2 regions of the Veillonella sp. ICM51a genome follow, and region 1 is predicted to be linked to the other one. Evidence: a T-box and tRNA genes for the amino acid it is inferred to sense, from the RefSeq annotation. Region 1 holds a T-box; the other holds one or more tRNA genes.
What was found. The T-box of region 1 lies ahead of cysS (cysteine--tRNA ligase). A T-box ahead of a tRNA ligase gene usually reads a tRNA of that ligase, here a tRNA-Cys.
Positions count from the first base shown of each region.

Region 1 (16,591 bases):
AATCATGATGGCAATAACAATGGCAAAGATAGGTCGATTAATAAAGAATTTCGACACGTCTTACCTCCTATTGTTTAGCTGTTTCAATTTGTGTTTTAGACAATTCAGTGGCTTGTACCTTTGCACCATTTTTAACCTTAGTTAAACCATCTACAACGATTTCATCACCATTTACAAGACCAGATTTAACGATTGTGAAAGCCCCTGTAGTGCCACCAAGTTCAACAGCCTTTTGAGATACTGTTCCATCTTGACCGATGACATAGACAAAGTTTTTATCCATAATTTGTAAAATAGCTTTTGTAGGTACCAAAATGGCATCCGTTAATTTTTCACCAGGAGAAATAACGGTAGCAAACATATTAGGTAACAATAAATGGTCAGGATTAGGGAAGGAAGCTTTCAAAATCAACTTACCTGTGGAAGGATCTAATGTTCTTGCCGCTTGAACAACAGAACCTACTTGATTATATTCCTTGCCATCAGCTAAGCGTAATTTTAAATTAAGACCGCTGTTTTCATCACCAGAACGAGTAGCCATGAATTCAAGATACTCTTGTTCAGTCATGCTAAATTCAACAAAAATAGGATCTACAGAATCGATGGTTACCAATGTCGTAGAGCCAGCATTAACAAATGTACCTATATCAACAGCATCCATGCTCAATGTGCCGGAATATGGTGCATAAATGATAGTGTCACCCAAGTTATCTTGCGCAATCTTCAATGCTGCTTGTTGTGCTTCTACAGCTGCTTTAGCTTGTTCTGCAGCAGAACGTTGAGTGTCTACGCGTTGGCGTGCAATCGCGTCTTGACTTGCCAATGTTTCATAACGACCTAAATCAGTTTCTGCATTTTGATAATCTGCATTAGCTCTTGCTACATTAGCTTCCGCTGTTGCTACATTGGATTCATATTGGCGAGAATCGATGCGATATAAAGGTTGACCAGCTACTACTTGGTCCCCACCTTTAACAAATTTTTCCACCACATAACCAGTAACACGAGCATGTACAGCCACAGAATTTTCTGCCTTAACCGTACCCGTATAGGTTTGATCAACTTGTGCGTTTTGCGATACGATTTTATACGAGTTTACCGCCACATCAGCTGATTGCTGTTGTTGGCTACCACAGCCTGCCACCAGTAAAGCAGATACTGCTAATACTGCTAACATGCGTGAATATCGAGACTTCATTACATGTACTCCTTTTCATAACACTAAATTTATAAGATCCAAATTCATAAATATCTCAATATATTGTACTTTATTCCGATTAGATAGTCAAGATTTCTATGTCCTATAAACCTAGATAAAATCTATATTTATATGCATTTAATGGTGTGCAATTTCACACCATATTTTGTTGACTTTCATAAAAATTTGTGTACAAAGCAAAAAATACCGAAGACTCAGTATCACTACACGATACTAAATCTTCGGTATGAATCATCTCATGGTGGAGATGAGGAGAGTCGAACTCCTGTCCAAAAGCGTTGCCATATAGACTTCTCCGAGCACAGTCTATGATTTAAGTCTCAAGTACCTATCGCTCACAGACAAACTACAGTACTCCAGTTCATGTTGTCTCGCCTAATTCATATGAACGACTAAATTAAGCCAGCCTACAGTTTGACGTCCGTTCACACTTGGTAGGCACAAGTATGAGGGACGTAGCTTATGCAGCTAATGCAAAATTTTCTTCTGCGTTTAAATGTTTTCCCACCGTTTAACGGCCCAATGGAACGCCGACTCGCTATCTATACCACACTCGCCCCTGTCGAAACCTTTACATCCCCATGGGTTTGTTGGTTTATCTATCATACCCCTAATGTATATTCATGTCAACTAGTAATTCATGCAGCGTTTGCGCTACATAATCAAGTTGTTCTTTACTATGAGCGGCTGTAACTGTCATGCGTAGCCGACTTTCACCAACAGGAACCGTAGGAGGTCGAATCGCTGTAATAATAATACCGCGTTCTTCTAACTCACGGGCCAATGTTAAAGCTCGATCATTCTCGCCTACCACAATTGGGAATATAGGCGTTTCGTCATCACAATCAATGCCCATAGCCTGTAATTTATGTGCCATATACACAGTGTTTTCACGTAATGTATCGACCACAGATGGTTCATCATGTACAATTCGTAGGGCCTCTAAAGCCGCACCGATATCCGCCGGGGACAAAGCTGTAGAAAATATAAAGCTACGACTATAGTTAATCAGGTATTCTATCAATTCCTTACGTCCCGCCACGTAGCCGCCAACAGAACCTAAGGCCTTGCTCAAGGTACCAAGCTGTACATCTACATCGGTAAGACCAAAATGATGAGCCGTACCTCGCCCATTTCCGATGACACCGGTCGCATGCGCATCATCTACCATAAGAAGAGCATTATATTCCTTACTTAACTCATACAGCCTATCTAATGGTGCAATATCTCCATCCATACTAAATACACCATCAGTAATGATCATTTTATACGCAGATTTATAATTCTTAAGAATATATTCAGCATGTTCTACATCTTTATGTTTATACCGCTCAATATGAGCTCCACTGAGACGACACCCATCGATGATACTAGCATGGTTTAATTCATCACTAATGATGACGCTATGTTTATTCATCAAGGCCGTAATCGTACCAACATTAGCCATATAGCCTGTATTAAACACAAGTGACTGTTCCGTTCCTTTAAAATTGGCTATAGCGATTTCTAATTCCTTAAACAATGGAAACGATCCTGATGTAAGTCTAGCACCACCAGAACCGGTGCCATATCGTTGAATTGCTTGCATAGCCGCTTGTTGTACTCGAGCATCATGAGTAAGTCCCAAATAATTATTAGATGCCATCATGATATATTCACTATCATTGCGTTTTACACGTACTGCATCTAAGGACTCGTAGGTCTTAATCGTTCTTTTATTTTGTTCTTGCTCCTTAGCCTCTAGTTTTTTTTGAAAGTCTTGATAATAATCCATGCTACCACCGTACCAATACTGTTGTATTCTCTAAATAATCAACAATTTCACGAATAGGCCTATTGGTATCTACAAAAAATACACGGCCCCCGATAGGATTTCCCATTTCTTTCATATTCGGAATGCGATGATATATGCCATTACATGCTACATACCCCACTGTATAATCTGGATCGTCGGACCAACAAAGTTCACCTACAATACCAGGACATGACTGCACCTTTGTGGCTAATACTAGTGCTTCACGCATATGCACATTCATAGATCTTGTTTCGTTGCCACACGCATCCATATGACTTACGCGAACACCACGCATAGTGTCTTGATCCAATCGCACACCTGTATTTGCATCCATCAGAATAGCACCACGCATATTACCTGGTAATTGGCCTAGTTCTGTGAAAGCATTTTCTACGGCCTTATGCGCCACTACTGACTGTAATAACTCTTTTGCTAATTCATGCGATTCTTTTACAGACTCAGTCTGATGTTCATCGATAGCGATGCAATCAACGTAAGCAATATCTTCATCGTGAACCGCATCTATACGAATATTTATAAAATCTGACTTACCTTTACTATGATGCAATGCACGATGAATTAAAGAGGCCGCTACAGATTCTAAATCACTTTCCTCTACAATGCGTTCAGCACCTGATATATGACGGCCCCCTTCTTCATGAGGTCCCCCTTCTGCACCACGCATGCGAATACTGTATAACCCCATCATCACACGACCTTTCGAGGTACACTATGCGTAGCAGCGGATATAACCTTTTTAAATACAGCAGTCATAATTGGCGCTACAACAGCAGTAAAAATCATTCCAGGTACAGCTAGCATAACCATAGCTAGAGCTCCTTTACCAACATAGACGGATAGAGTTAATCGAGCTACCGTCGAAGCAATAGGACCGCTTAGGATTACACCAAGCATATGATTTTTGCAAATCCACAATAAGAAACCCACAACTAATCTAAACTGCATAGCAATAGCAACACTTAGAAAATTTTGTGTTCCCAATGCCAACCCAATAAGACTGGATAAACAACCACTGATGATATACTTTTTAAACCCAAAAGCCGCACAAATTGCCACCGCTAATGGTGCCGATAACTGGAACTCAATGCCCGGCACAAGATTAGGAATCTTGATAGCTCCCAAGATTGTAATCATAGCAGTTAAAATACCGATTTCTGTGATTTGACGAATTTGACTCATAGTATTCACCTCTTCATGTACTTACATTGTCAACTATATAAATCACACTTTGTTTACATTATAAGAAAATATGTGATTTTTATCAACTTATATTTTGTATTAAGTTAACAATATGCATAAAAATAAGGGACTGTAAAACAGTCCCTTAACCATATTTAGAAATTGATTGTATTAAACACTTGTAATACAGAGCCATAATAAGAATTAAAATCTGCTGTAAAGTATCCGCCATTGTACAAGGCATTGATATACGAATACAGAGATGTAGCATTTGTCATGCCATCTTCTCTATAGTATGTCAAATAATTGCCAAAATAGTTGGCAAAATCAATAAAATCCGTAAAATGTCTCCAGCTGCCATCTGATGCTGTAACACCACCAAGATTATGATGTGTTGCTTGTAGTTGAGATGTAAACCCACCTGTTTCAATATACCATTGAGTATATATAAATTTAGGATCTACATGCACTCCGTTTTCAGCTGCTTTTTGAGCTGATATTTTTGCCAAACTATAAAAGTATTGATTAACTTCCACTAAACATCCTCCTATTATATATCAGTATTTTTGTTGTTCTTTCAAACGCTTAGCAATGTCACGCTTTGCATCCCGTTCTGCCATATCTTGGCGTTTATCGTACAATTTTTTGCCTGTTACAAGACCAACCGTTACCTTCACATAGCCACGGCTAAAATGAAAGTTCAACGGAATCAAGGAGAATCCCTTTTCTTTCACTTGTTGGAATAATTTTTTTATTTCCGATTTATGCATCAATAGTTTACGTGTTCGCTCAGGCTCATGATTAAAGCGATTGCCCTGTTCATAAGGACTGATATGAACACCGTAGAGAAGCATTTCGCCCTTATCAATGCGGATAAAGCTATCCTTAAGATTTAATTTACCTTGGCGAATTGATTTAATCTCTGTTCCCGTCAATGCGATGCCCGCTTCATAGGTTTCATGAATATTAAAATCATGACGTGCCTTGCGGTTATCTGCAATTAATGATGGAGCATCTTTCTTTGCCATAGTCACCTCACAATAGGTATTAATATTTTTATTATCGTTTACGTTTCTTTACTTTTTTCTTAGACCCTTTATAGTCTTTGCGTCCCTTTTTTTGCTTTGTAACACTAGATAAGCCAGAATATCGTTCTCTTCGTTTAGAAGACTTGCTATGTCCCTTGCCTTTTCGTTTAGATTGTTTAGAGATACCAGAACGCCCAAACGGTTTCTTTTCTCTTACCCCTACATAATCTTCGGAATTCTTCATCATTTCTTGAATTCTCATAAGATTATCCACTTCGCCAAGTACGAAATCGATTTGACGTTTTTCTACATCAGCTTTCACCAATGTCACCATTACCGTATCACCTAAATGATAGATTTGACCCGTACGCTTGCCAACTAATAGGAAATGTTCTTCATCGTAAAAATAGTAATCATCAGTCATCATATTCATATGAACAAGACCATCGATACCATTATCTAACTCTACAAACATACCAAAGGATGTGATGCTAGATATTTTACCCTCAAAGACTTCGCCAATAAATGGAACCATATATTGGGTTTTCTTTAAATCGACTGTGTCGCGCTCAGCAGCTACAGCCACTTGTTCACGTTCTGAAGAATGGACAGCAGCACGTTCTAAAAATTCTGTTTTAGTATCGCGGTGTGCATATCCATCAGGCCATCCCATATCAGCTTTTAATAAGCGATGTACCATGAGATCTGGATATCGTCTAATAGGCGATGTAAAGTGTGTGTAGCATTTCGACGCCAACCCAAAATGACCTGCATTATCGATGCTATATTTAGCTTGTTGCATGGAACGCAATGTCATGATTTGAGCCACTTGTTCAATATCCGTGCCCTTAACAGCATCTAAAATATGTTGGAACACGCGTGGCTCTAATTCATCAAGATGTAATCGAATATCTTGACCTAAATAATTGAGTACCTTTTGATACATACTCATCTTTTCTTCGCTCGGTGTTTCATGGATACGATATACACTCGTACGGTTTGTATTCTTTAGATGAGTAGCTACCGTTTCATTAGCTATAAGCATACATTCTTCAATAAGTCGTTCCGCTAATGTACGGTCGCGACGTACAATGCGCAATGGTGTGCCTTCTGTATCTAAAAGCACCTTATATTCAGGGAAATCAAAATCCAGTGCACCACGACGACGGCGCATATCATTTAAAGTTTTTGCGATGTCGGATAAATTGTGAATCATCGGCATAAGAGGTGCCAAGTCATCAGGAATAATATCTTCGGTTAATGCTTTATAAATCTCTTTATAACTGCAACGGCGATTCACATGGATGATAGATGGTTGAATCCGATAATTAACTACCTTACCATGTGTATCAATTTCCATCATACAGGTCATGGCATACCGATCTTCGCCAGCATTTAAGCTACAAATACCATTGGATAGTACCTCTGGTAACATAGGGATAACTCTGTCTACTAGATAGACAGATGTACCGCGTTTATAGGCTTCTCTATCGATAGCCTTTTGTGACACTACATAATGGCTTACATCGGCAATATGTACACCTAGTTCATAGTTACCATTATCGAGTTTACGACCACTGACTGCATCATCTAGGTCCTTTGCATCTTCTCCATCGATGGTAACCATTGGCACGTCGCGTAAGTCCCAACGTTTAGGATCATCTGTAATGGTCGTGTTGATATGTTGACTCGCTTTCACAACATCTTCTGGAAAAGAAAATGGCAAGTTATAATTAGCCATAATACAGTTAATATCAAGGCCTACGTCACCTTTATAGCCCAATACTTCTGTAATGACACCTTCTGGTTTCTTATCGCCTTCTGGCCATTTGATAATTTTTACAAGCACCTTAGCACCACTACGAGCATCTAAGGTATTATGTAAGTCAACGTAAATATCTGTTCCCAATCGTTCATCATCAGGGATGACAAATCCAAAGGAATGCTGTCTATCATAGGTACCTACAACAGTTTCATTAGCTCGTTCTATGACTTCAGTTATAACACCTTCTCGTTTATGGCGTGAATCACGAGATGTGATAATACGTACACGAACCTTATCATTATGCATAGCAGTGCCCTTATTTTGTTCTGCTATATACACATCCTCTTCATCAGGAGCAGTAATAACAAATCCAAAGGATTTTCTATATCCCTTGTAAATTCCTTCAATAAATTCTGTATCATTATTATAGGCATATACATCTTTTCGTATAAAGCTCAAACGCCCCTCTTTTAATAGTTCTCTAGCAGCATCCATAAAGGCATCCAATTCACGGCCGCCCTTAATATGACAATCCATAGCAGCATCATCGATATGATACGTATGGGGATAAATAGATTTATAAAACGCTAACACTTTTTCTTTCATATAAACACCTCCTTTGCATAATATTTATATATGCTGAAAAAAAGAAAAGCCTGCTAGGCAGGCTTTCAAATTAGAATTGGTTAATCATTGCCCCTAGAACTAAGCTCAACACAGCAAAGATAATACCTAAAATGATTGTACAGCGAGATAAGAACCCATCTAAGCCGCGTTCTTTACCGCCGAATGTAGAATCTGCCGCACCAGAAACGGCGCCGCCCATACCAGAACTCTTACTAGTTTGAGCAATTACAACAACAATCAATAAAATGGACACAATGATTTCTAAAACCATCAAAAAATTTGTCACAATAGTCATCCTTCCTGTGTAGGAGCATCTAATACACGATGTTCCAAAAACTTCTCTAATTTACGTTTAACCCTTTGTAAAGCATTATCAATCGACTTGATGCTACGATCAGTACCTTTTGCCATCTCCTGATATGATTTACCATCTAAATAGCCTTCTAACACTTGCCACTCTAAATCACTTAAAATATGTCCTATGTTTTTTTCTATATCATCTAGCTCTTCTTGGCTAATAATGAGGTCCTCTGGATTTGTACTTCGTGCTGATGAAAGCATTTCTAACAAGGTCCGTTCAGACTCTTCTGTATACACAGGTTTATTTAAAGAAATATAAGAATTGAGTGGTGCGTGTTTTTGACGCGTCGCAGATTTTATGGCCGTAATAATTTGCCGTGTAATACATAGTTCTGCAAATGCCCGAAAAGAGGCTAATTTATCATGTCTAAAATCACGAGTAGCCTTATACAAGCCAATCATGCCTTCTTGAATGATATCATCTCGATCGGCACCTACAAGAAAATAGGTACGCGCCTTAGCGCGCACAAAATTTTTATATTTATTGACTATATAGTCGATTGCAAACTCATTTTGCTCTTGTTGAGCTATGACCACAACTTGCTCATCAGTCATTTCTTTGAAATTGTAATCGGACTGTTGCATATGAAAATTGTTCATAGGTCCTCCATACAATCACATATTGTAGAAATACCAATATATGTTATTATACTTGAATTATATATGTTCTGCAATATTTATGAAATAGAATGTACTTCATACTACTACAGCAGGTCTATCTGTTGTGCTTACTTTGTACCTCTCCGTATAGCTTCTAATTTTTTAGCCACATCGGGATCTAAGTGGTCATATACCTCATTTCTCCTGAGTACCATTTGGTCACGATGATGTTTATGTGTATATTGCAAGCGTTCCTCTTGCTTGGCAAGACGCATATCATTTTGCAATTCTCTTGCTGGAATCCTAAGTCCACCAGAGCCTAATATTTGATTTTGTTCAGCCCCGTCAGAAGTAACGACGTATACATTAGTATACTTACCTTGGCGCAAGAATACTTCTCGTTCAATAAAAGAATCTGCCGTTTCACCATCATCGGTATATACTTCTATAAACCCTTTAGTGATTTCTTCGATACTCGCTATCGACTTAGTATATTTACCATCAAACACGAGTATAACCTCATAGCCTTTAAATTTACCATAGTTTAAAAGCTGATTACGTAATTCCATTCGAGCGTGTTCCAAGGATTCATTAGCCAGTTTTTTTAAACTTTGCCATGCGAAGATAACATTATACCCATCGACGATTAAAATATCCTTTAACATGTAGCACCTCTATTTTACCTTCATAGTCCGTTGTCGAACTGCTTCATACATGAGAATAGCAGCTGCTACAGATGCATTTAAAGAATTTAAATTACCATACATAGGGATGGTAACTAGGAAATCACAAGCTTCTTTTACGACACGACTAATCCCCTTACCTTCATTTCCAATAACAAGGACGGTAGGTATCGTTAAATCGGTTTCATACAAGGTACGGTCACCTTCCATATGAGCACCAAGAACCCAAAAACCTTGCTTTTGAAGCTGTTTAATCGTTTGTGTAACATTGCCAACTTGAACAAGGGGAATTTGTTCCACTGCACCAGCAGATGTTTTGGCAACCGTTGCGTTAATTGGTGCATTATGACGTTTGGGAATTAAAACCGCAGTAGCTCCCACACATTCAGCGGTCCGGATAATAGCCCCCATATTATGAGGATCCTCTACACCATCCGTTAAGATAAGCAATGGATTCTCATGATTCGACTCTTGCAGTACTTCTCCAAGGTCTTTGAATTCTACAGCATTAACAAATGCAATAACACCTTGATGAGGTACATCCGTTTCATATCGATTCATCTGTTTAACAGGTGTGGGACGAACCTCTATCCCCTTGGATTTCGCTAGACCCACGATGTCAGATAAACCCGTTTTAATTTTATCGTCACTCACTAAAATGCGTTGTATAGAACGGCCTGCTTTTAATGCTTCCTTTACGGCATTTCTGCCTACAATATAATTATCCATGTGAAAGTCCTCTTAATGTAATAGAATAGGCCTCTTTCATCAATTCATTAAGTCGATCCTGCTGACCTGTTTCATATAAGAAACCAAGGACTGCTTCAAAGGCGGTACTATTTCGATATTCCCGTACAGAACTACTCTTAGGTACATTGACATTACTATTTCGAGCTCGTCTAGCAATTGTTTGTTCATCCTCTGTAAACATTGATTCTAATTGTTCCAATACTTTTGACTGAGATTTTGCACAAATAAATTCAGTTACCAATGTATGTAGAATCTGAACCCTCGAAATACTCATTTCTACAACGCGTTGTCTAATGTACATAGAATATACAGCATCACCAATATAGGCCAACATAACAGCATCTGAAGCTAAAACTTCAGATGCTGATTTAGATACAAAAGAATGGTCCTCCGTATCTAAGAGTATTAATTTTTTAATAGCTTCTTGTTTCAGAAATTGAAATTGCTTAAATTTCACGCTTTTTCCACCGTGCTCCTGCAGGAGAATCTTCAATAGTAATGCCAATTTCAGCTAATCGGTCGCGAATACAGTCGGCAAGAGCCCATTGCTTTTGTTCACGGCATGCTTGACGAACAGAGAGAATAACATCCATCAATTGTTCGTATTCTGCTGCGTCAGCACCAGTATTACCTTCCCAAGCTTTTTCTAATACGCCAATGACCTCTGTCATAAATTTGAAGATACGTTTTACCTCTGCGATAGCATCTTGGCAAACAACGCCTTCTCTACCTGTTACAACTTGATAGTAAATATTAATTTCCTTAGCAAGACCAAACATACTAGATGTAGCTAATGCAGTATTAAAATCATCGCTCATAGCGGCTTCGAATTCTTCTTCATATTCTTTAGCTTTTTCTAATAAACGTTGAGCATCATCACAAGGGCCCGCTTCACATTTTTCAAGATATAAAAGATTTTCGATAGCAGTGCCTAATCGTTCCAAAGATTTGTTAGCTTCTTCTAAACGTTCATCGGAGAAATCCAATGGACTACGATAATGTGTGCTAAGTAAGAAGTAACGCAAAGCATCTGGACTATATTGTTCCAAAATATCTTTCACCAAGAAGAAATTGTTCAAGGATTTAGACATTTTTTCGGAATTAATCGTAATGAATCCATTATGCAACCAGTATTTTACAGAAGGATGATGACCAGAACAACCTTCAGATTGAGCAATTTCATTCTCATGATGAGGGAAAATCAAATCACTACCACCACCATGGAAATCAAATTCTTCGCCTAAATATTTTTGGCTCATAGCGGAACATTCAATATGCCAACCTGGACGACCGTTGCCCCAAGGGCTTTCCCAGAATGGTTCACCTGGCTTGGCAGCTTTCCAAAGTGCAAAGTCCATAGGGTTCTTTTTACGACCATCTACTTCAATACGAGCGCCTGCTTCCATATCATCTAATGTACGACCAGACAATTCACCATAATGATCAAATTTTTCTACGCTAAAATACACATCGCCATCTAACTCATAAGCATAACCCTTATCGATAAGAGTCTCAATCATTTTAAGGATATCAGGGATATGAGTAGATACGCGTGGGTATACATCGGCACGTTCTACGCCGAGTGCATCCATTACTTCAAAATAGCTATCGATATAACGATTAGCAATTACGTCCCATGCCACGCCTTCACCATTAGATGTATTAATAATCTTGTCGTCTACATCAGTGAAGTTTTGTACATACGTTACTTTATATCCTACATGTTTCATGTAGCGACGAATTACATCCCACGTTACAAAAGGACGAGCATTACCAATATGAGGATGATTATATGGTGTCACACCACAAACATACATCTTTGCTTCACCTGGTGTTACAGGAGTAAATACCTCTTTTTGGCGCGTCATTGTATTATAAACTGTAATTTCTCTCATCGATACTGATGCCTCCATATTCGAAAAATAAAAAAGAACCCTCATCTCATACAGAGACGATGGTCCGCGGTTCCACTCTGTTAGGCACCAATGTGGTACCCACTCATCGCATAACGGCGCGTCACCGGACAAACCTACCTATAATCGGAATGTCAGCTCATGAATGCATTTCGTCTACCTATCCTTAAACCCTCCCACCATCGGTTCTCGCTAAAAAGTTAGTTGTAGAGTACTTCTTTCAATCTTAGCTTTTAATGTATACCTATATTAAGATATAAAATAATTTTACCAATAATGCTATATAATGTCAATAATTACAAGAAAAACCTCCATCTTCAAAACCATTGAATATGTCCCTTTATCAAGGGAATTAAACATATTAAGGATTATGAAAATGGAGGTTTAACTATATATTTTATTGAAATATATTATCAATTATAAATTATTAGAACGATTTACTTAATAAGTTAATGACTAAGCTTGTTCTAACTTCTCTTTATCATCATGTTTGCGGCAAATACCGGCAAAAATAGAGCCTGTAAAATTATGAATAATCGAGAAAACAGCACCCGCTACCGCTGCTTGAGGTGTGAAATGTTTCATCGCTAGTGAAACGGATAATGCAGAGTTTTGCATAGCCACTTCAATTTGCATAGCACGACGAGATGATACATCGATGTTAAGAATTTTACAAATAAAGAATGTAACAACGTAGCCACTCAAGTTTTGTACTAAACAAGCTACAAAAATGATGAGACCTGTTTCAGCAATTTGTTTTTGGTTAACCGCTGTTACGGCTGCTAAGATAAGTAATACTGCAATAGCTGCTATGGTAGGACATACAGATTTAACAGGTTCAATTTTAGATCCAATAAAGTAATTCAATACAATACCTAAAATGATTGGAACCAATACGATTTTAACAATGGAAATGTTTTATTATTTAGTTAAAGCACCTACATTGTCTAAATGATGTAAGCATTTTTCTTTACCAAGCAATGTAACGATATTGTTTAAGTCAGGACCATGCATTTGACCAGTCAAGGCAACACGCAATGGCATGAATACAAATTTACCTTTCAAAGCAGTTTCTTTCATAACAGCCTTGATAGCCTTTTTAACAGCTTCTGGTGTAACTTCTTCCATGTCTGCTAATTTTTCTTTGAAAGCATTCAATACTGTTGGCGCAGATTCTTCGTTAAGCACTGCCTTTAACTCTTCTTCATGACCTTCTTCGAGGAATACTGTTTCCCCCATGAACATGCCTACATGATCTTTAATTTGAGCACCAAAGCTAATATGATCACGGAATGTAGAACAAAGTAATGTTAACCAATCAATATCAGATTGATTCAAGCTATCTGGAGCTAAACCAACTTCTTTTAAATGCGGCAAGCAAAGGCGGAATAATTCTTCATCGCTCAAATTTTTCATGTAATGGAAATTGATGTGGTTTAATTTATCGATATCAAATACAGCTGGGTTCTTAGCAACGCGATCCATGGAGAAGGCTTGAATCAATTCATCTTGTGTAAAGAATTCTTCTTCACCTTCTGGAGCCCAACCAAGAAGTGCCAAGAAGTTTACTAATGCTTCTGGCAAGTAACCCAATTGCTTATATTGATCAACAGATGTAGCACCATGACGTTTAGACATCTTCTTATAATCTTTGCCAAGAATCAAGGAGATATGGCCAAATATAGGAATTTCCCAACCAAGTGCTTCGTAGATAGCCATTTGACGAGGTGTGTTGGATAAATGTTCTTCCGCACGAATAACGTGAGTGATTTTCATCATGTGGTCATCCATTACAACGGCAAAGTTATATACAGGGATACCATCGGATTTTACGATTACAAAGTCACCTACACCATTGGACTCGAAGGATACATGACCACGAACCATATCATCGAATGCATAGGTTTTATTCAAAGGTACGCGAAGACGGATAGTTGGTTTTCTACCTTCTGCACGATATTTTTCTTTTTCTTCTTCTGTAAGATGGCAACAATGACCATTATATTTAGGGGTTTCACCGCGTTCCATTTGCGCCTGACGTACTTCATCAAGCCCTTCAGCTGTACAGAAGCATTCATACGCTTTATCTTCATCAAGTAGGCGTTGTGTTACTTCTTTATACAAATCAAGACGTTCTGTTTGACGATAAGGGCCATTTTCACCACCTACGTCGATGCCTTCATCCCAATTCATACCGAGCCATTGCAAAGATGCTTTAATATTTTCTTCACTTTCACGAGTAGAACGAGATAAATCTGTATCCTCAATGCGAAGTACAAACGTACCTTTTTCCTTACGTGCTAATAGCCAGTTGAACAAAGCGGATCGAGCACCGCCAATATGAAATGGACCTGTTGGACTTGGCGCAAAACGTACCTTCATAATTAAACCTCTCCTTCATATACGGAAACTACTGCCTGTGCTGCAATACCTTCACGGCGCCCGATGGCACCAAGCATTTCATTGGTAGTAGCCTTAATACTAATGCGATCTAATGGAATTTCTAAAACAGATTGTAAATTAGCCTTCATCGTATCGATGTGTGGCTTTAATTTTGGCGTTTCAGAAATAACCATAATATCTATATTATAGGCTTCTAAGCCTCTTTCTTTCAACAAGGAATTCACATGTTTTAATAAAATCATGCTAGAAATCCCTTTATATGCATCATCTTCTGGTGGAAAATAGTAGCCTATATCCTTTAAACCAGCAGCACCAAGTAAGGCATCCATCAACGCATGAATCAATACATCTGCATCGGAATGACCATCGGGGCCAACCGGTGATTCGATATGAACACCGCCCAAAATACAAGGTCTTCCTTCCTTCAATCGATGAATATCATATCCAAAACCTACGCGCATCTGTTGCTCCTTGATTCCTAAATACCGTTTAGCCACCGCTATATCGTTTGGTGTCGTAACCTTGATGTTCTCATAATCGCCATCTAAAATGTACACATCTTTACCGATATATTCAACTAAGGACACGTCGTCCGTCCCCAAATAAGCATCACGCTTAGCCGTTTCCTGAGCTTCTTTGAATATATCTTTTAGAAAACCTTGTGGCGTTTGAATATTCATCAACTCGTTACGATTCAATGTTTCTAAAACCTGTCCATCGATATCAACACGCTTAATCGTATCTGTAGATGGTACGCCTATAGTCACAGCACCATGAGTCTTGGCCCCTTCAATGACACGTTCAAATAACTCTGGCTTTGCTAAAGGTCTAGCTCCATCGTGAACGAGGACAATATCCATATCATCGCTAACCGCTTGTAAACCTGCATACACAGAATCTTGTCGCTCTTTGCCACCTGTGATAATTTTAATTGATTTTGAAAGCCCTAATGATGCAATATGCTGCTTCATATAGTCTGCTTCGCCATCAGCAACAACGAGAATGACTTCACTCACTGCTTTAACTTGTTCAATGTGACTTAACGTCCATTGAATAATCGATTTATTGCCAAGTTTAATGAAGATTTTGTTCTCATCATGACCCATCCGGCGACCTGCGCCGGCAGCTAATACAATACAGCTAACCTTACTCATGCTTACCTCCATCTACACGCGCAAAAATCATACGACCTGCACTGGTTTGTAAAATGGATGTAACCATAACCTCAACCTCTTGACCTACATACGGACGACCATCTTCTACGACAATCATTGTACCATCGTCTAGGTAAGCAACGCCTTGTTGAACCTCTTTACCTTCCTTCATTACTTGTACGCGAATCCATTCGCCTGCAATAAGGGCCGGTTTTAATACATTGGCTAATTCGTTTAAATTTAAAACCTTAATGCCTTGTACACGAGCCACCTTATTAAGATTAAAATCATTGGTCATAAGCTTCCATTGTTTCTCTAAAGCTAATCGCATCAATTTAGAATCAACTTCGTGTAGATCATCATAGTCATCTTCTACAATTTCAATAGATACAAGTTTTGCATCCTGCATTTCTTTTAAAATATCTAACCCACGACGGCCACGATTTCGTTTCATCGCATCTGCGGAGTCGGAAATAATTTGTAACTCATTTAAAACAAAGACAGGAACTACCAATGGGCCATCAATAAACCCAGTAGCGCACAGCTCCTTAATACGCCCATCAATAATAACAGAAGTATCTAATAACTTTGCAGTTGAATTTGAGTCACTGGACTTGTGAGATCCAAACATGTTGAAGCCTCTACTTTTTTTAGTCCCCGCTTCACTGCGTTTCCATTGCTTTAAATAGTTAAGATACATTTCAGGTCCCTTACGGGCCATCAAACGTACACCGCTATAGCCAAAAATGGCACTTAAGATGATTGAAATATACGGTCCAATGATAGGAACCTGATTGAATGCTGCACCAATTAAATTAGCAATAATAAGACCAAATAATAAACCGATGGTGCCTGCAATCAATTCTTGGTTAGGAATATGTGTTAATACCCGTTCCAATCGTCTAGCAATGACTAAACCTTGTTTTAAAATAAAGGACGAAATAAAATAGCCTATTAAAATACCAATTATTGTACCAAGCACAATAACTGAAATACGTGCTACAGTGAGCGACATATCTCCAAAGCTTGCAAATTGAGATACTAAATAAGGATCAATAATAGGGGCTAAATTGTCCATACCTACGTATGCGGCC
Region 1 covers NZ_JAPX01000006.1:83,886-100,476, reverse strand. Annotated here, with positions in the region: gene HMPREF1504_RS00890 (efflux RND transporter permease subunit) at 1-57, opposite strand, end outside; gene HMPREF1504_RS00885 (efflux RND transporter periplasmic adaptor subunit) at 68-1,198, opposite strand; RNA gene ssrA (transfer-messenger RNA) at 1,459-1,800, opposite strand; gene bioF (8-amino-7-oxononanoate synthase) at 1,830-2,993, opposite strand; gene HMPREF1504_RS00875 (6-carboxyhexanoate--CoA ligase) at 2,995-3,723, opposite strand; gene HMPREF1504_RS00870 (hypothetical protein) at 3,723-4,214, opposite strand; gene HMPREF1504_RS00865 (glucosaminidase domain-containing protein) at 4,370-4,750, opposite strand; gene smpB (SsrA-binding protein SmpB) at 4,772-5,242, opposite strand; gene rnr (ribonuclease R) at 5,274-7,613, opposite strand; gene secG (preprotein translocase subunit SecG) at 7,684-7,920, opposite strand; gene sigH (RNA polymerase sporulation sigma factor SigH) at 7,926-8,594, opposite strand; gene HMPREF1504_RS00840 (NYN domain-containing protein) at 8,723-9,259, opposite strand; gene rlmB (23S rRNA (guanosine(2251)-2'-O)-methyltransferase RlmB) at 9,269-10,006, opposite strand; gene HMPREF1504_RS00830 (Mini-ribonuclease 3) at 9,999-10,484, opposite strand; gene cysS (cysteine--tRNA ligase) at 10,474-11,922, opposite strand; T-box leader at 11,972-12,177, opposite strand; partial or broken gene HMPREF1504_RS00820 (bile acid:sodium symporter family protein) at 12,397-12,855, opposite strand; gene gltX (glutamate--tRNA ligase) at 12,862-14,322, opposite strand; gene ispD (2-C-methyl-D-erythritol 4-phosphate cytidylyltransferase) at 14,325-15,497, opposite strand; gene HMPREF1504_RS00805 (PIN/TRAM domain-containing protein) at 15,490-16,591, opposite strand, start outside.

Region 2 (16,591 bases), on a different contig from region 1:
TAGCTAAATACCATACTCCTAATGATCGTGTTATTGATGGAACTGGTATTCAACCAGATGTAGTTCTAGAATTACCAAAGGGAACTACCCCATCTAGTGATATGTCAGATATTCAAATTCAAAAGGCAATAGAACTATTAAAATAGTTTTGCAGAAAAGGATGTAATTATGTTTATAGATCGCGCTCGTGTATTTGTAAAAGCGGGTGATGGCGGAGACGGTATGTCTAGTTTCCGTCGAGAGAAATATGTTCCTAATGGCGGACCAAGCGGTGGCGATGGTGGCCAAGGGGCAGATGTTATTTTAAAAGCAGATAAGAATATTAATACTCTTGTAGATTTTCGTTATAAACGCCAATTTAAAGCGCCAAAGGGTGGTAATGGTGAAAGCGCCAATAAACATGGTCGCGGTGCAGAAGATTTAATTATTCCTGTTCCATTAGGCACCGTTGTTAAGGACGAAGAATCAGGTAAGGTGTTCTGTGACTTAGTTCACGATGGTGATACCTTTATCATCGCTAAAGGCGGTCGTGGTGGACGCGGTAATGCGAGATTTTTATCTAGCTCTAATCGTGCACCTACCTTTGCTGAAAAGGGGGAACCAGGGGAAGAACGCTGGTTACAACTAGAGCTAAAGGTATTGGCTGATGTTGGCTTGCTTGGCTATCCAAGCGTTGGTAAATCAAGTATTCTACGCAAAGTATCTAAAGCACAACCAGAAGTGGCGGCTTATCATTTTACAACATTAACTCCTGTATTGGGTGTTGTAACGCTCCCTGGTGATCGTAGCTTTGTATTGGCTGATATTCCTGGTCTTATTGAAGGGGCTAGTGAAGGTGTAGGCCTTGGTCATAATTTCTTGCGCCATGTAGAACGCACGAATATTCTGATTCACGTTCTAGATGTATCTGGCATGGAAGGTCGTGACCCTAAAGTAGATTTTGATGCTATTAATGATGAGTTGCGTAAATACTCAGAGAAATTAGCTAATAAGAAACAAATCGTGGCACTTAATAAAATAGATCTTGTCTTTGATGATGAAACAATTCCAAATACAAAATCTTATTTTGAAGACAAGGGTTATGAAGTTTTCTTAATCAATGCATTGAGTGGTGAAGGTTTACCTGAGCTAATGGAACGAGCGTATTATTATGTAGAAAATTATGAGCCAGAGGTTGAAGCCACTGATGATACCGTTATGTATGAAGCAAAACCAGATACGGAGTTTGTTATTACACGTGGTGATGATGCTGCTTTCTATATTACGGGTAAACGTATCGAACGACTTGTGGCAATGACCAATCTTGACGATGATCAATCCTTACGTCGATTCCAACGTATTTGGCGTTTTATGGAATTGGATAATAAATTACGTGAAAAAGGATGTCAAGAAGGCGATGAAGTTGTTATTGGTGAACAACGATTCACATTCAGAGACTAGGAGTTATAATGACAGGAAAACAGAAACGGTATTTACGCTCATTAGCTGCAACTATGCCAGCTGTTGTGCAAATTGGTAAAAATGGTCTTGAGGATAGCGTGATTGATAGTGCACGAGCAGCACTGATGGCACGTGAATTAATCAAGGTTAAATTGCTTAATAACAGTCCAGAAGATAAAGCGATTTTTCAAGAATTAGCAGATATGCTTGGTGCTGAGTTAGTACAAGTTATTGGATTCAATGGTGTTCTTTATAAAGCTAAAAAAGAACCAAAAATTATATTACCGAAATAATAGTTATAACCTTTTTCCCTTATAGGAGATGATTGTATGAGAGATGCCATTAAGAATGCTAAACGCATTGTTGTAAAAGTGGGGAGCAGTACATTATGTTACTCAAATGGTCATTTAAATTTAGAACGGATAGAACATTTAGTCCGTCAATTATCAGATCTTGCCAACCAAGGGAAAGAGGTTATTCTTGTTTCATCGGGGGCTACGGGTGCAGGCCTTGCGCCGTTAGGATTTAAAGAAAAACCAAGAGATCTTGTGTTACGTCAAGCATCAGCAGCGGTAGGACAAGGTGTACTCATTCATATGTATGAACGCATGTTTCGAGAGTACGGTAGAACGGTTGCTCAAATATTATTGACGAAGGAGGATAGCACTTCTCGTCATAGCTATTTGAACCTACGAAATACATTACATGCGTTATTACAATTACATGTCATTCCAATCATTAATGAAAATGATGTAGTAGCTATTGAAGAATACAAAATAGGCGATAATGATACATTATCGGCTACTGTAGCAGGGATTGTAGAAGCCGATGTGCTTATTATTTTATCTGATATTGATGGTTTATATACGGCTAATCCAGCTACGGATTCTACAGCTACTTTAATCCACGAAGTTTCTGTAATTACAGATGAAACTTATGAGATCGCTGGTGGTGCAGGTTCAAGTATGGGTACTGGTGGTATGTATACAAAAATTAAGGCTGCCCATATGGCGACTAATTCAGGTATACATATGATTATTGCCAGTGGTGAATCGGATAATTCTTTACGTAAAGTATGTAAAGGTGAGAATATAGGTACATTATTTGTCGCTAATGATCAAGGTGTTTCTCAAAAACATCATTGGGTAGCTTATGGGAAACGCTTAAGTGGAAGCATTACTATAGATGAAGGATGTACGAAAGCCGTATTAAATCACGGAGCTAGTATTTTACCAGCTGGTATTATTGAAGTAGATGGGTCTTTTGAACCTGGTGATACAGTATCAATTATTGCTAAGGGAAAAGAAATCGCTAGAGGATTAGTGAATTATAGTTCTACAGATTTACTTAAGATTAGAGGTCACAATACGCAAGATATAGCTCGTGTATTAGAAATTGATACAACATATGATGAGGTTGTTCACAGAAATAATCTAGTAATTATTCATTGATGAGGTACAGTATGAATTCATATGAAAGTATATTTAAAGAAATGGGTGAATCTGCACGAGCAGCATCTATTGTTTTACAGCAATTACCAGAGAAACGCATCAATGAGGTATTATGTGCTATAGCCGATGCGTTAGTTCAACACAGTGAACAAATTTTAACAGCCAATCACATGGATATGGATTCGGCTCGAGGCGTGGTACCTGATACGATGTTGGATAGATTACTACTATCTAAAGAGCGCATTAATCAAATGGCAGAAGGTGTTCGTCAAGTTAGTCTATTACCATCACCGGTAGGAACCATACTTGAAACTATTAATAGGCCTAACGGACTTCACATTGAAAAGCGTGTCGTACCATTTGGTGTTATAGGTATCATTTTTGAAGCGCGCCCAAATGTTACTGTTGATGCTGGCGCCTTATGCTTTAAAACCGCTAATGCCACTATTCTACGCGGTGGTAAGGAAGCATACCGTACAAATCGCGTCATCGTATCCATTATGCAAGATGTATTAGAAGCCAATGATATACCAAGAGCAGCTATCCAGTTAGTAGAAGTATTAGATCGTGAAGCTGTAAGTGTATTGCTACAACAACGCCGTTATATAGATGTAGTGATTCCACGTGGCGGTGCAGGATTAATACAACGGGTTGTACGTGATAGTATGATACCCGTTATAGAGACGGGAAGCGGTGTCTGTCATACCTATGTTGATGCTGAAGCTAATATTGACATGGCTGTTGATATTGCTGTGAATGCAAAGGTACAACGTCCATCTGTATGTAATTCTATGGAGACTCTATTGGTTCATAAATCTATTGCTCCCAAATTTCTGTTGGCATTAGACTCTAAATTAGAGCCCCATCATGTAACGATTCACGGTACACCAGATGTATTACAGATTGTTAAGGGGATTGCTGTTGATGAGCACTCATTTAGTACAGAATATAATGATTTTGATTTAAATGTAGCTATTGTATCATCTGTGGATGAGGCTATTTCACATATTAATCAATATACGACACATCATTCTGAAGCGATTGTAACAGATAATATGAAAACCGCTCAGCATTTTATGAATCTTATCGATTGTTCTACTGTATATCATAACGCGTCTACACGTTTCACAGATGGTTTTGAATTTGGATTTGGTGCTGAAATTGGCATTAGTACACAAAAACTCCATGCTCGTGGACCAATGGGATTACAAGCATTAACATCCTATAAATATTTTGTATTTGGTACAGGACAAATTCGTTCGTGATGCGTTTATATTATTTGGTACGAGCCTATTATCGTTATATTAAGACCCCAAAAGGTCGTTATGAATGGGTATCGTATGTAAAAGCATTAGCATTATTTATCTTGATTTGTATTATAGTCATAAAGGGTGTGACTTATATATGGTAGAGAAACGGCGGATTGGTATTATAGGCGGAACTTTTAACCCTATCCACTTAGGACATCTAATGATTGCAGAGGTTGCAAGGGAAAGCTTTCATTTAGAAAAGGTTATATTTGTTCCTGCAAGAATACCTCCTCATAAACATAATGATGTTATTGATGCTAAGCATCGTTATGCCATGACGGCTGCGGCGGTAGCAGATAACCCGTATTTTGAAATATCCGATGTGGAAATGCGTCGTGAAGGGCCTTCCTATACAATTGATACTATTCATCATTTCAAAAAAATATATGGAGATTCTGTTTCTTTTTACTTTATTGCTGGTACAGATACAATACGAGATTTACCTAATTGGAAATTTATTGATGAATTATTAGAGCATTGTCATTTTATTGGTGCTATGAGGCCTGATGGATCTCAAGTTGTTGATACAACATTAGAGTTATTAGGTCCCAAAGCTAAGAATAGAATCCATTTAATGAATGTACCAGAAATGAAATTATCTGCTACTTATTTACGAGACCGACTGCGTCATGGCTTGACGGTCAGATATATGTTACCTAAATGTGTAGTTCAATATATTGAAAAATATGATATTTATCGGAAGGAATAATTAAAGGTGGATATACAACAAATTGAAACCGACTTATCTAATAAATTAAGTAAAAAGCGTTTTATACACACCTTAGGTGTTGTAGAGTCAGCGATTTATTTAGCTAAAAAATATGGGGCTAATGTAGAAGACGCTCGGTTAGCAGCGATGTTACATGACTGTGCTAAAGAATTACCATTATTGGAAATGCAAGATTTAGTTGCAGATTTGGCCTGTGATGTTGATATGTTACATAGCGGTGCTTTATTACATGGTTTAGCAGGTATGGTGTTAGCGAATACTCATTATGGTATTACTAATCGACAAGTATTAGAAGCAATACGTGTTCATACAACTGGAAAAGTGGGCATGTCAAAATTGGATAAAGTTATATTTTTAGCTGATTATATTGAGCCTAATCGTAATTTTCCTGGCGTAAACGATATTCGTGCAGCTGCAGAACAGTCTCTTGATGCCGGAGTATTGTGTGGATTTGATATGACCATTCGACATTTAATAGATAGTAATGATACTATTTATCCTCTTACTATTATTAGCCGTAATGATCTTATACAGCATATGAAAAAAGGAGGTGCCTAGAATGGATGAACGTGAAAAAGCGCGGGCTCGTCGCCGTAGAAGACGTCGAGAACGTCAGATGAAAAAAAATAAGCTCCAATGGGGCCGTCTAATCATCGCATTCGTGTTAGCACTTACTGTTATTTGTGGCATCGGTTGGGGTATGTATAGTGGAATCAGCTATGTATATCATCGAGTAACACAAACTGATACTGCAAGTGAGATTGAAGAATCCAGTGAACTTAAGCATACTGATACGGTTAATGTAGAACAGAAAGCATTGGACAAGCCTGTATATGTATTAATTGTAGGGCGAGATAAAAATAATCCGAGTCAAGCTGACTCATTATTCCTCATGTCTATTAATATGAATACTAATACGATGGATATAATTGGTATTCCTAGCAATAGTAAAATTGAAAGTAGAGACCAAAAATCTGCATCTATGTTAAATCAAATGTATGCAGAAGGTAACATTGAACTAACGAAAGCCGTTGTAGAGGATATATTCCATATCAGCATACCTTACTATGTTGTCGTTGATGAGGCAGCTTTCAAAAAAACAAGTGATGTTTTAGGTAGTCAACAGTTTTACGTAGAAAAGAATATGGAACATGTTGATGCTGAAACTGGTAGTAAAGATATAGATTTACGAAGAGGCTATCAAAATTTAGATAGTGATAATGCATTAGCATATTTACGCTACACAGACGAAAATAATGATAATTTTGGACGTGTTCAACGACAAGAACGGTTCTTGAAATTATGGGTTGATCGGGAACAAGATACTTGGTTTATTACAAAAGCTTGGCATATATGGCGCTTATGGAGTCATTATGAAAGTAATATATCTACATGGGATGCTATTAAATTAATGCGTTCTATCGGTCAAATGGATAAAGACCATATTCATTTTTATATTTTGCCTGGTGAAAAAGAAAAAATTAATGACGTCGTGTATTGGCATGTAAATCCAACTGAAGCTCAGCGCTTAGTGGGAATTACAATGGGGACATTGGCACCAGAAGATTTAAGTCAATTTGTTTCTACACCTGAAACTAAAAAAGCACCTGTTGCTGTAGAATCAGAACAAAGCACACGTGTAAAACCATCAGAACCAGGTTCAGAACCAGAGAAGAAAGAATAATAGGAGATACAATGAAACAAAAAGAAGAAATTAAACAACATGTTTTAGCGCTTGCACAAGCGGCTTATGATAAGAAAGGTCATGATATTGAAATACTTGATTTGGAAGGTGTTTCTATGTTAGGCGATTATTTTATGATTGTAAGCGCCAATAATATTAAACAATCTCAAAGTATTGCAGATGAAATTGAGGATATAGCAGCAGAACAAGGTATGACGGTCCTCCATCGTGAAGGATATCGCGAAGGTGAATGGGTATTATTGGACTTTGGCGATATTATTTGTCACGTGTTTGGTAACGATGAAATTCGTGAATTTTATGGACTAGAAGCCTTATGGAACGATGCTGGACGTGTTCCTTTTGAAGGAGAATAATCTATGGCTAGCGAATTATTGGAAAATACCATTGCTACACTGCGTGTTCTACGCACTAGTGATCATGGCGCTTTCCTTGACGGTCAAACGGGAAATACAAATGATGATATTTTGCTCCATAAGGATCAACAAACCTCACCAGTTGCTATCGGTGATGATGTAGAGGTATTTCTATATCGTGACCCTAAGGGACGTTTGACTGCCTCCATGCGATTGCCTGCTATGAAGGTCGGTCAAATTGGTTATGTTGAGGTTATTAATGTAACCAATTTTGGTTGTTTCGTTGAGGTTGGTACTGAGCGGGGGATTTTTATGCCTCACGCTGAAATGCGTGGCAGACCTCAAGTAGGGGAAAAGGTATGGGTAAAACTATACACTGATAAATCTGGTCGTATGGCCGTTTCTATGGACGTTGATGATGAGATGAGACGCGCCTCTAAAGCTGCTACCGATGCTGTTGTAGGACAACAAGTAAATGGTGCTATTTACAATTTGACTAGTGATGGAGCCTTTTTTATTACTCCTGAGCGATGGATTGCTTTTTTGCATCGTTCAGAAATGACACGCAAATTAAATGTTGGAGAAATGGTAGAGGCTCGTGTTACGTTCAAACGTGAAGATGGTCGTATTAATGTGTCTATGCGTCCTATCAAAGAAAAAGCATTAATTTCTGATGGTCAGATTATAATGGAATACCTATTACAACGAGGCGGTAAAATGCCTTATAGTGATGAATCATCAGCCATGTTGATTAAGGATAAATTTAACATCAGCAAGGCTGCATTCAAACGAGCGTTAGGTCATTTAATGAAATCCCGCCTTGTAGTACAAGAAGATGGTTGGACATTGTTGACAGAAACTGGTAAACAATGGACCCCAAATTCACAAGAGGTCTAAACTATGAAGATTATTGTAGTAGGTGCTGGTAAGGTTGGGTATTCCTTGTGTGAAAGACTGGTGCAAGATGATCATGACGTATATCTTATAGACCGTTCACAGGAGCGTATCCATAATCTTGAAAATACATTGGATGTTAGTTTAGTATGCGGCAATGGTAGCGATATTCAGTTATTGAATGAAATTGACTTATCTGATGTGGGGATGTTTATCTCAGTTACCGATTCTGATGAAGTTAATATGTTATCTTGTGCGGTAGCTAAAATAGCAGGTGTTCCATCTACTGTAGCACGTGTGAGGGATACCAATATCGTTGATCATATGGACGATCATATGAAAGAACGATTAGGTGTTGATTTATTCATTAATCCAGAGATGGTTACGGCGCAAGAATTACTTCATATTATTGAAACACCATCCGCTTTGGACGTAGAAGAATTTGGTCAAGGCGCTGTACGTTTAATGGAATTTAAAATTAATAGTACATTCCCGCTCGTAAATAAACCTTTAAAAGAGTTGACTTTTCCAGAAGGTGTGTTATTGGTTGGCATTTTACGATTAGGTGAAATGATTATACCTCATGGTGAAAGCATACTATTACCTAATGACAGTGTTTTCTTTTTAGGTTTAAAAGATGGTATTAATGAAGTAGAACAAGAATGGTTTTCTAATCATGCAACCTTCCATAAACGGGCTGTTATTGTAGGCGCTGGTTTATTAGGTCGTAATCTAGCTATCTTATTGGAAAAAGCAGGATTTACTGTTAAGGTTATTGAGAAGGATATTGAGCGTTGTGAAGCCTTGGCTGCACAAGTGGATAAAACCATTGTCATCAATGGGGATGGTACGGATTTTGATTTATTAGAAGCCGAAGAAGTAGCCGATAATGATGTTATTATCGTTTTAACAGATGATGATAAATTAAATCTTTTAGTTGCTTTAGTAGGTAAACATATGGGCATACCTAAAACCGTTGTTCGTGTGGGACGTCCTGAATATATTATGCTCATGGAACAAGTCGGTATAGATATTGTATTTTCACCACGTCTAATGACTGCAGGACAAATATTACGATTTGTTCGAAGTGGAGAAGGCGTTGTCTCCATATCTACTTTTGAAGGTGGCAAGGCTGAATCTATAGAGATTCTTATTACAGAACAATCTCCCGTAGCTGGTAAACAACTAAAAGATATTCGGCTACCTGGTAAAGCCTTAGTTGGTGTTATACTCCGCGGTGATGACGCGATTGTTCCACGGGGGAATACAGAGCTGTTAGTGGGGGATCACATTGTACTATTCTCATTGCCTGAATCTGTTACTAAATTATTGAATTATTTAACGTAGGGGTTATATGCGCATACAGATTGTCATGTCCTTGGTAGGCAAATTACTCTATATTTTTGGAGCTTTTCTTGTTATACCATTTATATATAGTATTCTATTTGAAACTGCATATTGGTCCTTTTGTATTACGGCTATATTATCCATACTGCTCGGTGGTCTACTAGTACTTGGTGGAAATAAGAGTAAAACCTTTAGCTTGAGAGATGGTTTCTTAGTGGTTAGCTCAACATGGATTTTAACAATGTTATTGGGGGCGTTTCCCTTTATAATATCTGGTGTATTAGTCAACCCGATGGACGCGCTGTTTGAATCTATGTCAGGTATTACCGCTACTGGTGCTACAGTTATTTCTGATGTTGATAGCATACCTAAGTCTTTCATACTTTGGCGTGGTTTAATGCATTGGATTGGCGGTATGGGAATCATTGTGTTGATTCTATCATTCTTACGTAATCTTGGTGCTGATGCTGCGCATTTTTTCAATGCTGAGGCATCTGTGCCAAAACCAGGTGTAGTGTTACCACGGATTCAATCTATAGCATCGAAATTATGGACATTGTACGTAATATTTACAATCATCTGTTTTATCATGCTCTGCTTAGGTGGTATTGATCCTTTTGATGCATTGAATTATGCATTTTCTATTATTGCTACTGGTGGATTAACGCCAACTACTGCAGGTACTTTTTTATATAGTCAAAATACATATATATGTGTTGTATTTATACTATTTATGATCATTGCAGGTGGCAACTTTGCCGTATATTATAATGTAATTCAAAAGGGATTCTCAGCGTTATTCTCTGATTTTGAAACGCGTATGTATTGGCTTGTATTAGTTATTGGTATTCTTATCACCTTTATATCCTTATATTTTCAATCTAATTCTATGGATATAGGACAAGTTTTTCAAGATGCAGCCTTTACCTTAGTATCAATACAAACGGGCAGTGGTTTTGCCGTATCTGATTACGATCTATGGCCTGCTGCGGCTCAAATGATGTTATTTATAGCCAGTTTTTTTGGAGGGTGTAGTGGATCTACGACCGGTGGCGTTAAGATTATTCGTCTCATTATATTAATTAAGAGTAGTATCATTTATTTGAGAAAAGCCATACATCCAGATATGGTTCAAGTTGTACGAATCAATGGAAAGCCATTACCAGATAAATGGGTGCATATGACGCAACAATTTATATTTCTATATTTAATGATTTATGTTATATCCGTATTTCTTATGACATGTTTTGGTTTATCTACAGGTGATGCACTCCAAATAGTCACCGCATTCCAAAGTAATGTAGGTTTAGCCTTTGGTGGTTATGGACCAACTGATTCTTTTGCATTATTGCCATTAGGTGCAAAAGGTGTGGCTATTGTAGATATGCTATTAGGTCGTTTGGAATTATTTACGATTCTAGTCATGCTTCATCCACAATTCTGGGAAGGGTATTTTATTAAAAAAGATACTACAAAACGATATAGAATTTTATAGAAGTTTATATTGTATACTGCATTAGTTATGGGGGAGGGATTGTGTAATGGAAATAATAAAACGCCCATTAGGCTTGTATAAGGCAAATTGTTATGTATTAAAAAAAGACAATCAATCTCTCATAATTGACCCTGGATTTCATAGTAAACATATAATTGAGATGGTAGGAGATTCTAAACCAATTGCGGTTTTATTAACACATGGTCATTGTGACCATGTGTCGGCTCTTGATGATATTTGTGGACATTATAATATACCTGCATATCTACATGATGGAGATCATGAATTATTGCAATTGATTCGTCGTCGACCAAGTGTATACAAGAAAAAAATGTTCACTCAATGTATTCCTTTGCAAGAAGGTATACTAAATATCGGACCATTTCATATACGGGTGTATCATACACCGGGTCATAGTGCGGGTTCAGTATGTTTTGAAATAGAAGGTCATCTATTTACAGGTGACACTATTTTTAAACAAAATGTGGGGAATAGTGATAACTATAATGGCAATGCTAAAGCTTTACGTAAAAGCTTATGTAAAATAATGGAGTTAGATGATGCATTATTAGTAGAACCTGGACATAGGGAGAGCACTATTTTGGGAGATGAAAAAAACTTCATCAAGAATTTACACATATAGTGTTGACAAAAACTCTGATAACAGATATACTAAGCAAGTACTTTGGATACGGCCCCGTGGTGTAGCGGTTAACATGTCGCCCTGTCACGGCGAAGATCGTCAGTTCAAATCTGATCGGGGTCGCCATTCATGCCTCGGTAGCTCAGTCGGTAGAGCAACGGACTGAAAATCCGTGTGTCGACAGTTCGATTCTGTCCTGAGGCACCATGTACATGCGGGAATAGCTCAGCGGTAGAGCACCGCCTTGCCAAGGCGGGGGTCGCGAGTTCGAATCTCGTTTCCCGCTCCACTAATTTTATATGGCGGCATAGCCAAGCGGTAAGGCAGAGGTCTGCAAAACCTTTATTCCCCAGTTCGATTCTGGGTGCCGCCTCCACAAAATCGTTACCCATGCCGGGGTGGCGGAACAGGCAGACGCAACGGACTTAAAATCCGTCGGTTAGAAATAACCGTACCGGTTCGATTCCGGTCCTCGGCACCATTAGACTAACTTCGGTTAGTCTTTTTTTGTATATAATTTTAACTGTATTTACGCGTAGGTATATAACGTGAGTAAACCGAATCTGTTGATTAGTGAATGTCTTTGCGGTGTTTGTTGCCGTTATGATGGTGTCCATAACAAAATAGACTGTTTGGAAGAGCTTAAGAGTCTCTATAATCTTATACCAGTATGTCCTGAGGTACTGGGTGGGCTTTTAACACCAAGACCCCCAGCGGAGCGGATAGGTAATCGAGTCCAAACGAGAAATGGTATAGATGTTACAGAACAATTTAAACGTGGTGCAGAATTAGCTTTAGCAATTGCTATAGATAAAAATTGTTTGTGTGCTTTACTAAAGGCTAAGAGTCCAAGCTGTGGATATGGTGAAATATATGACGGTACATTTACTAGAACCCTCGTAAATGGGGTTGGTGTCACGTCTGAGTTTTTATTACAACATAATATACAAATATATACGGAAAAGAATGTACAGGATCTTATAAAGCACAATAGCGACGATTGATATGTATCAATCGTCGCTATTGTTGCATTAGTGTATGTTATTGACCTGCATTAACTGGGTCATTTGTTAATGGCTGTTCACCTAATAGTGTTGTTAAATTGTGTAAATTAAATCGATAAGCACTATTACTAAAGTCTCTTGTTTTATCGTAACGACTGTTTGGTGCATGCATGAGACCAACTAATGTATCGTACAATAAATCATTTGTGAAATATTGATGTTCATGACTATCGAGTGCTGATACCGTTTGAGGATATGCTGCACGATATTGAGGCGATAAGTACATCCAGAATGGAATGTGAGTCATCACAAAATCAAAGGTGTCTGGATTGTGGGACTTGTCAACGCTTTCACCATGATCAGAGAAGTAAACCATAGCTTGAAGATTTAAATTATCTTTACCATAGGTGTAGATTTGTTGTAACAACCAATCTGTATAGAGCTGACTATTAGCATAAGCCTCGATACCTTCAGGATTGGGACCTTTTTTCCATTTACTGAATTCATGCGGATAGCGGTCATTATAATAAATATGACTGCCCATAATATGAATTACGATAAAATTATTTTTACTTGGATCAGCTGTTTTTAACAATGGCAATAATGCTTCATCATATAAATCAGAGAAGCCATAGGATTCGTGAGCCCACTTTGTAGTATCCGCCGTTTTAGCCATCAAAGAAATAGCTGTATCGTATTCGCCAAATACGCCTTGGTTACTGAACCACGATGTGGTGTAACCTGCTTTTTTAGCTACATCCAAAATATTAGCAGAATCTAAGAATGGTCGGTCGTTATATTGATTGCGCTCTGAAAGGGCACGTTCTAAGGTTGGTACTGTTTGTACGTAGGAAGAGTATGCATGATTAAAGAAGATAAAATCTTTATTGTGATCGCGCATATCCTCTTGCCAAGGCGTGTCATCGTATTGGAATTTTGGATTGTAGACCTTCATATAGTCACGGGAACTGGATTCGCCGATAACGAGAATGATAGTTCCAGGCGCTTTAGTAGGTGTCGTATCCTTTGTATCCAAATTGAATGAATCAAATACAAGATGGTGATTATCGTTGTATTGTTGCATTTCTTTAACATAATTACCAGCAGCCGTCCAATTGGCTACGATGCATGTTTGAGGAAATAAGAAGAATGGTACATATACGATAAATGCTACCATGGATGCGATGAGTACACCTAATCGCAAAGGCCGTGTTGTATTAAAATCGACAACTCGTTTCATACCTAGGTTGCACCAATATAGGAAGAGTGTCCATAAAATGAGGCCTATGACGATAGCAATAAGGCCGGGAATACCAGCAGCATTTTTTAAGAATCCAAAGGCTTCTTCAGGATTTGTCATGTATACGGCCAATAGGCTTGCTGGTGTTAAACAGTGCCAGGTGGTTATATAATAACCAATTTGTAATAATGGAATAAGACTAAGGAACGAAGAGAATAAAGCTAGTATAGCTGATGTTAATTTCTGTAGACGTCCCGTTTGGGATACCAAATATTGGATACCTGAAAGCCCCATAAATAGAAGTAAGCCGAATAGAAAATCATTGGCAAATTCATAGAAATATAGAGGTTTTACATAAGACCAATGAAATAATAATGGAAATGTGAGTCCCCATAGTAAGCCTACTAAACCATATCCTAAGAACGCACGATGAAATACGGTACAACTCATAAAGTATTGGAATAAAAACATACCAACCATGGTCGGTACCGCAAGGATTGTAATATCCTCTACATCGAGTCCTAATGTGATAGGTTCATAAATAAAAAATAGTGCAATGTAGAGCACTATGCCTATAATGCCAAAGCGCAAAATAGGATTTTGAATCAATGATTTCATTGATGACAACATAATGTATCCTTTCTAAAGGAGATTACAACAAATATATAATTTTCTTCACATTATAAGATAACAAAGAATACTAAAAAATACAATTATATATGGTGAACGTAGAAGAAATTTTCGATTTACGATATAATTATATAGTTATGAAATAGTATCGTTAAGGAATGGGGATTCATGGGGGACTATAATTATAAATTGGATGTATTCGAGGGACCTCTCGATTTACTTTTACATTTAATTGAAAAACATAAAATTGAAATCACGGATATCCCAATCGTTGAAATTACAAGCCAATATTTAGAATACTTAGATAATTGGAATCATTTTGATATCCATTATAGTAGTGAATTCCTTGTAATGGCATCTACATTATTACAAATTAAGTCCCGTATGCTATTACCTAAGGTTGAACCGGAACCAGATGAAAGCGAAGATCCACGAGATGAATTAGTGGCTAAGTTAGTAGAGTTTAAAAAGATAAAAGATTTTACTCAGCTATTAATGGAAAAAGCATCGGTTGAGTCGAATGTGTTTAGTCGCCCTGAGGAAACGAGTGTATTAGGTTTAGATAGTTATTATAATTTAGAACTATCTAAATTATATGATATATTCTATTCTGTATTACATAAGACCGTTGAATCTGAAGATGAACAACAGGTTCGTCAAGTAACTGTTGAGAAAGATGCATATAGCTTAGAGGATATGATCGTATCCTTAGCGAGTCGTGCAAGGCGTGGTGAACGATTGGCGTTTCGTGAGCTACTTGTTGCTATAGAATCTAAAAGTGGTATGGTAACTATATTCATGGCTGTACTAGAACTTTTAAAACAACAAGAATTAGTCATGTTTTACGAAAATGATGATATTATTTTTACCGCACCTATCATTGGTGAACGGGATGTACAAGTAGAGGAGGAGTAGCATGGGCATATCAGATTTAGAAGCGGTATTGTTTTCTGCGGCTAAACCTATTTCTATTGATGTCATTCAAGATATATTTAAGCTTTCAAAACAAGATAGCTTGACATTGATAGATTACTTAGCATCTGATTTAGAATCCCATAAACGCGGTATTCGCGTGCGAATCTCTGCTGCTGGTGTGGAACTGGTAAGTGCACCAGAATCGGCTATGTATATTGGTCATATACGTAAAAAAGAGGATAAATTATCTAATGCAGCTATGGAAACACTAGCGGTTATTGCATATAAACAACCAATTACAAAAGCTGAAATTGAAGAGGTACGCGGTGTTAATAGCGACAAGGTAATTAAACAATTATTGTCTCGCTCATTAATTGCTGAGTTGGGTCATAAGGATACGGTAGGTCGCCCTATTCTGTATGGCACAACTGATGAATTTCTGCGAAGTACAGGTGTTACTTCAATTGATGATTTGCACAAAGAGCTAGATACTGCAGAGTCTGATATGTCAGGTGTATCAATAGACAGTGTGAAAGATGAAAGCTTAATAGAATCTCCTAATGAGGATGGAACAGAGAACATATAGAAAAGGATATAATATGGAACGATTACAAAAATTTATCGCCAGCTGTGGTGTAGCTTCTCGTCGTAAGGCAGAAGAATTAATTGCGTCTGGTAAGGTACGTGTCAATGGCCGTAAAGTGACGGAACTGGGGGTTAAGGTTGATCCTATGAAAGATAAGGTCATGGTTGATGGACAATTATTAGCCGTGGAAAAACCTGTGTATTATTTAATGAATAAACCGAAAGGTGTTATTACATCTGTTACAGACCCACAAGGACGAGAAACTGTAATGGATTATATTAAAAATGAAAAACGCCGTATCTATCCAATTGGACGACTTGATTTACATACGGAAGGTTTATTGCTTTTAACAAATGATGGAGAACTAGCTCAGAACCTTACACATCCATCTAAAGGCGTTGAAAAGACATATGAAGTTCGTATTAAGGGGCGTGTAAATGATACAGATTTACAGGTTATCGCCGATGGTGTGCCTCTTGAAGATGGTGTGACAGCACCTGCTACACTTGTAGATTTAGGATTTGATGACCACAATGGGGTTCACGAAGTAGAAATTACTATTCATGAAGGTCGTAATAGACAAGTACGTCGTATGTTTGAACATTTTGGTTACCGAATTCATAATTTAAAACGTATTGCTTATGGTGGATTAACATTAAGTGGTGTTAAGCGCGGTGGTGTTCGTCAATTGACACAACGTGAAGTAAGTGCACTTAAAGCGCTAGGAGCTTCTAAATGAAGCGCGTCGTTGTAATCGGAGGTGGTGCAGCAGGGCTAATGGCTGCTGTCATTGCTGGTCGAGAAGGGGCAAAGGTAACGCTTCTCGAAAAAATGAACTATGTTGGTAA
Region 2 covers NZ_JAPX01000023.1:156,407-172,997, reverse strand. Annotated here, with positions in the region: gene HMPREF1504_RS03970 (S41 family peptidase) at 1-146, shown strand, start outside; gene obgE (GTPase ObgE) at 169-1,440, shown strand; gene yhbY (ribosome assembly RNA-binding protein YhbY) at 1,449-1,733, shown strand; gene proB (glutamate 5-kinase) at 1,770-2,891, shown strand; gene HMPREF1504_RS03950 (glutamate-5-semialdehyde dehydrogenase) at 2,903-4,156, shown strand; gene nadD (nicotinate-nucleotide adenylyltransferase) at 4,296-4,910, shown strand; gene yqeK (bis(5'-nucleosyl)-tetraphosphatase (symmetrical) YqeK) at 4,917-5,489, shown strand; gene HMPREF1504_RS03935 (LCP family protein) at 5,491-6,615, shown strand; gene rsfS (ribosome silencing factor) at 6,627-6,989, shown strand; gene HMPREF1504_RS03925 (S1 RNA-binding domain-containing protein) at 6,993-7,886, shown strand; gene trkA (Trk system potassium transporter TrkA) at 7,890-9,230, shown strand; gene HMPREF1504_RS03915 (TrkH family potassium uptake protein) at 9,238-10,725, shown strand; gene HMPREF1504_RS03910 (MBL fold metallo-hydrolase) at 10,772-11,368, shown strand; tRNA gene HMPREF1504_RS03905 (tRNA-Asp) at 11,419-11,494, shown strand; tRNA gene HMPREF1504_RS03900 (tRNA-Phe) at 11,500-11,575, shown strand; tRNA gene HMPREF1504_RS03895 (tRNA-Gly) at 11,583-11,657, shown strand; tRNA gene HMPREF1504_RS03890 (tRNA-Cys) at 11,670-11,744, shown strand; tRNA gene HMPREF1504_RS03885 (tRNA-Leu) at 11,761-11,849, shown strand; gene HMPREF1504_RS03880 (DUF523 domain-containing protein) at 11,917-12,372, shown strand; gene HMPREF1504_RS03875 (phosphoethanolamine transferase) at 12,410-14,242, opposite strand; gene HMPREF1504_RS03870 (ScpA family protein) at 14,411-15,157, shown strand; gene scpB (SMC-Scp complex subunit ScpB) at 15,159-15,743, shown strand; gene HMPREF1504_RS03860 (pseudouridine synthase) at 15,757-16,482, shown strand; gene HMPREF1504_RS03855 (NAD(P)/FAD-dependent oxidoreductase) at 16,479-16,591, shown strand, end outside.
Region 2: it encodes a tRNA-Cys, which carries the amino acid that the T-box ahead of cysS (cysteine--tRNA ligase) is inferred to sense. The anticodon was not compared.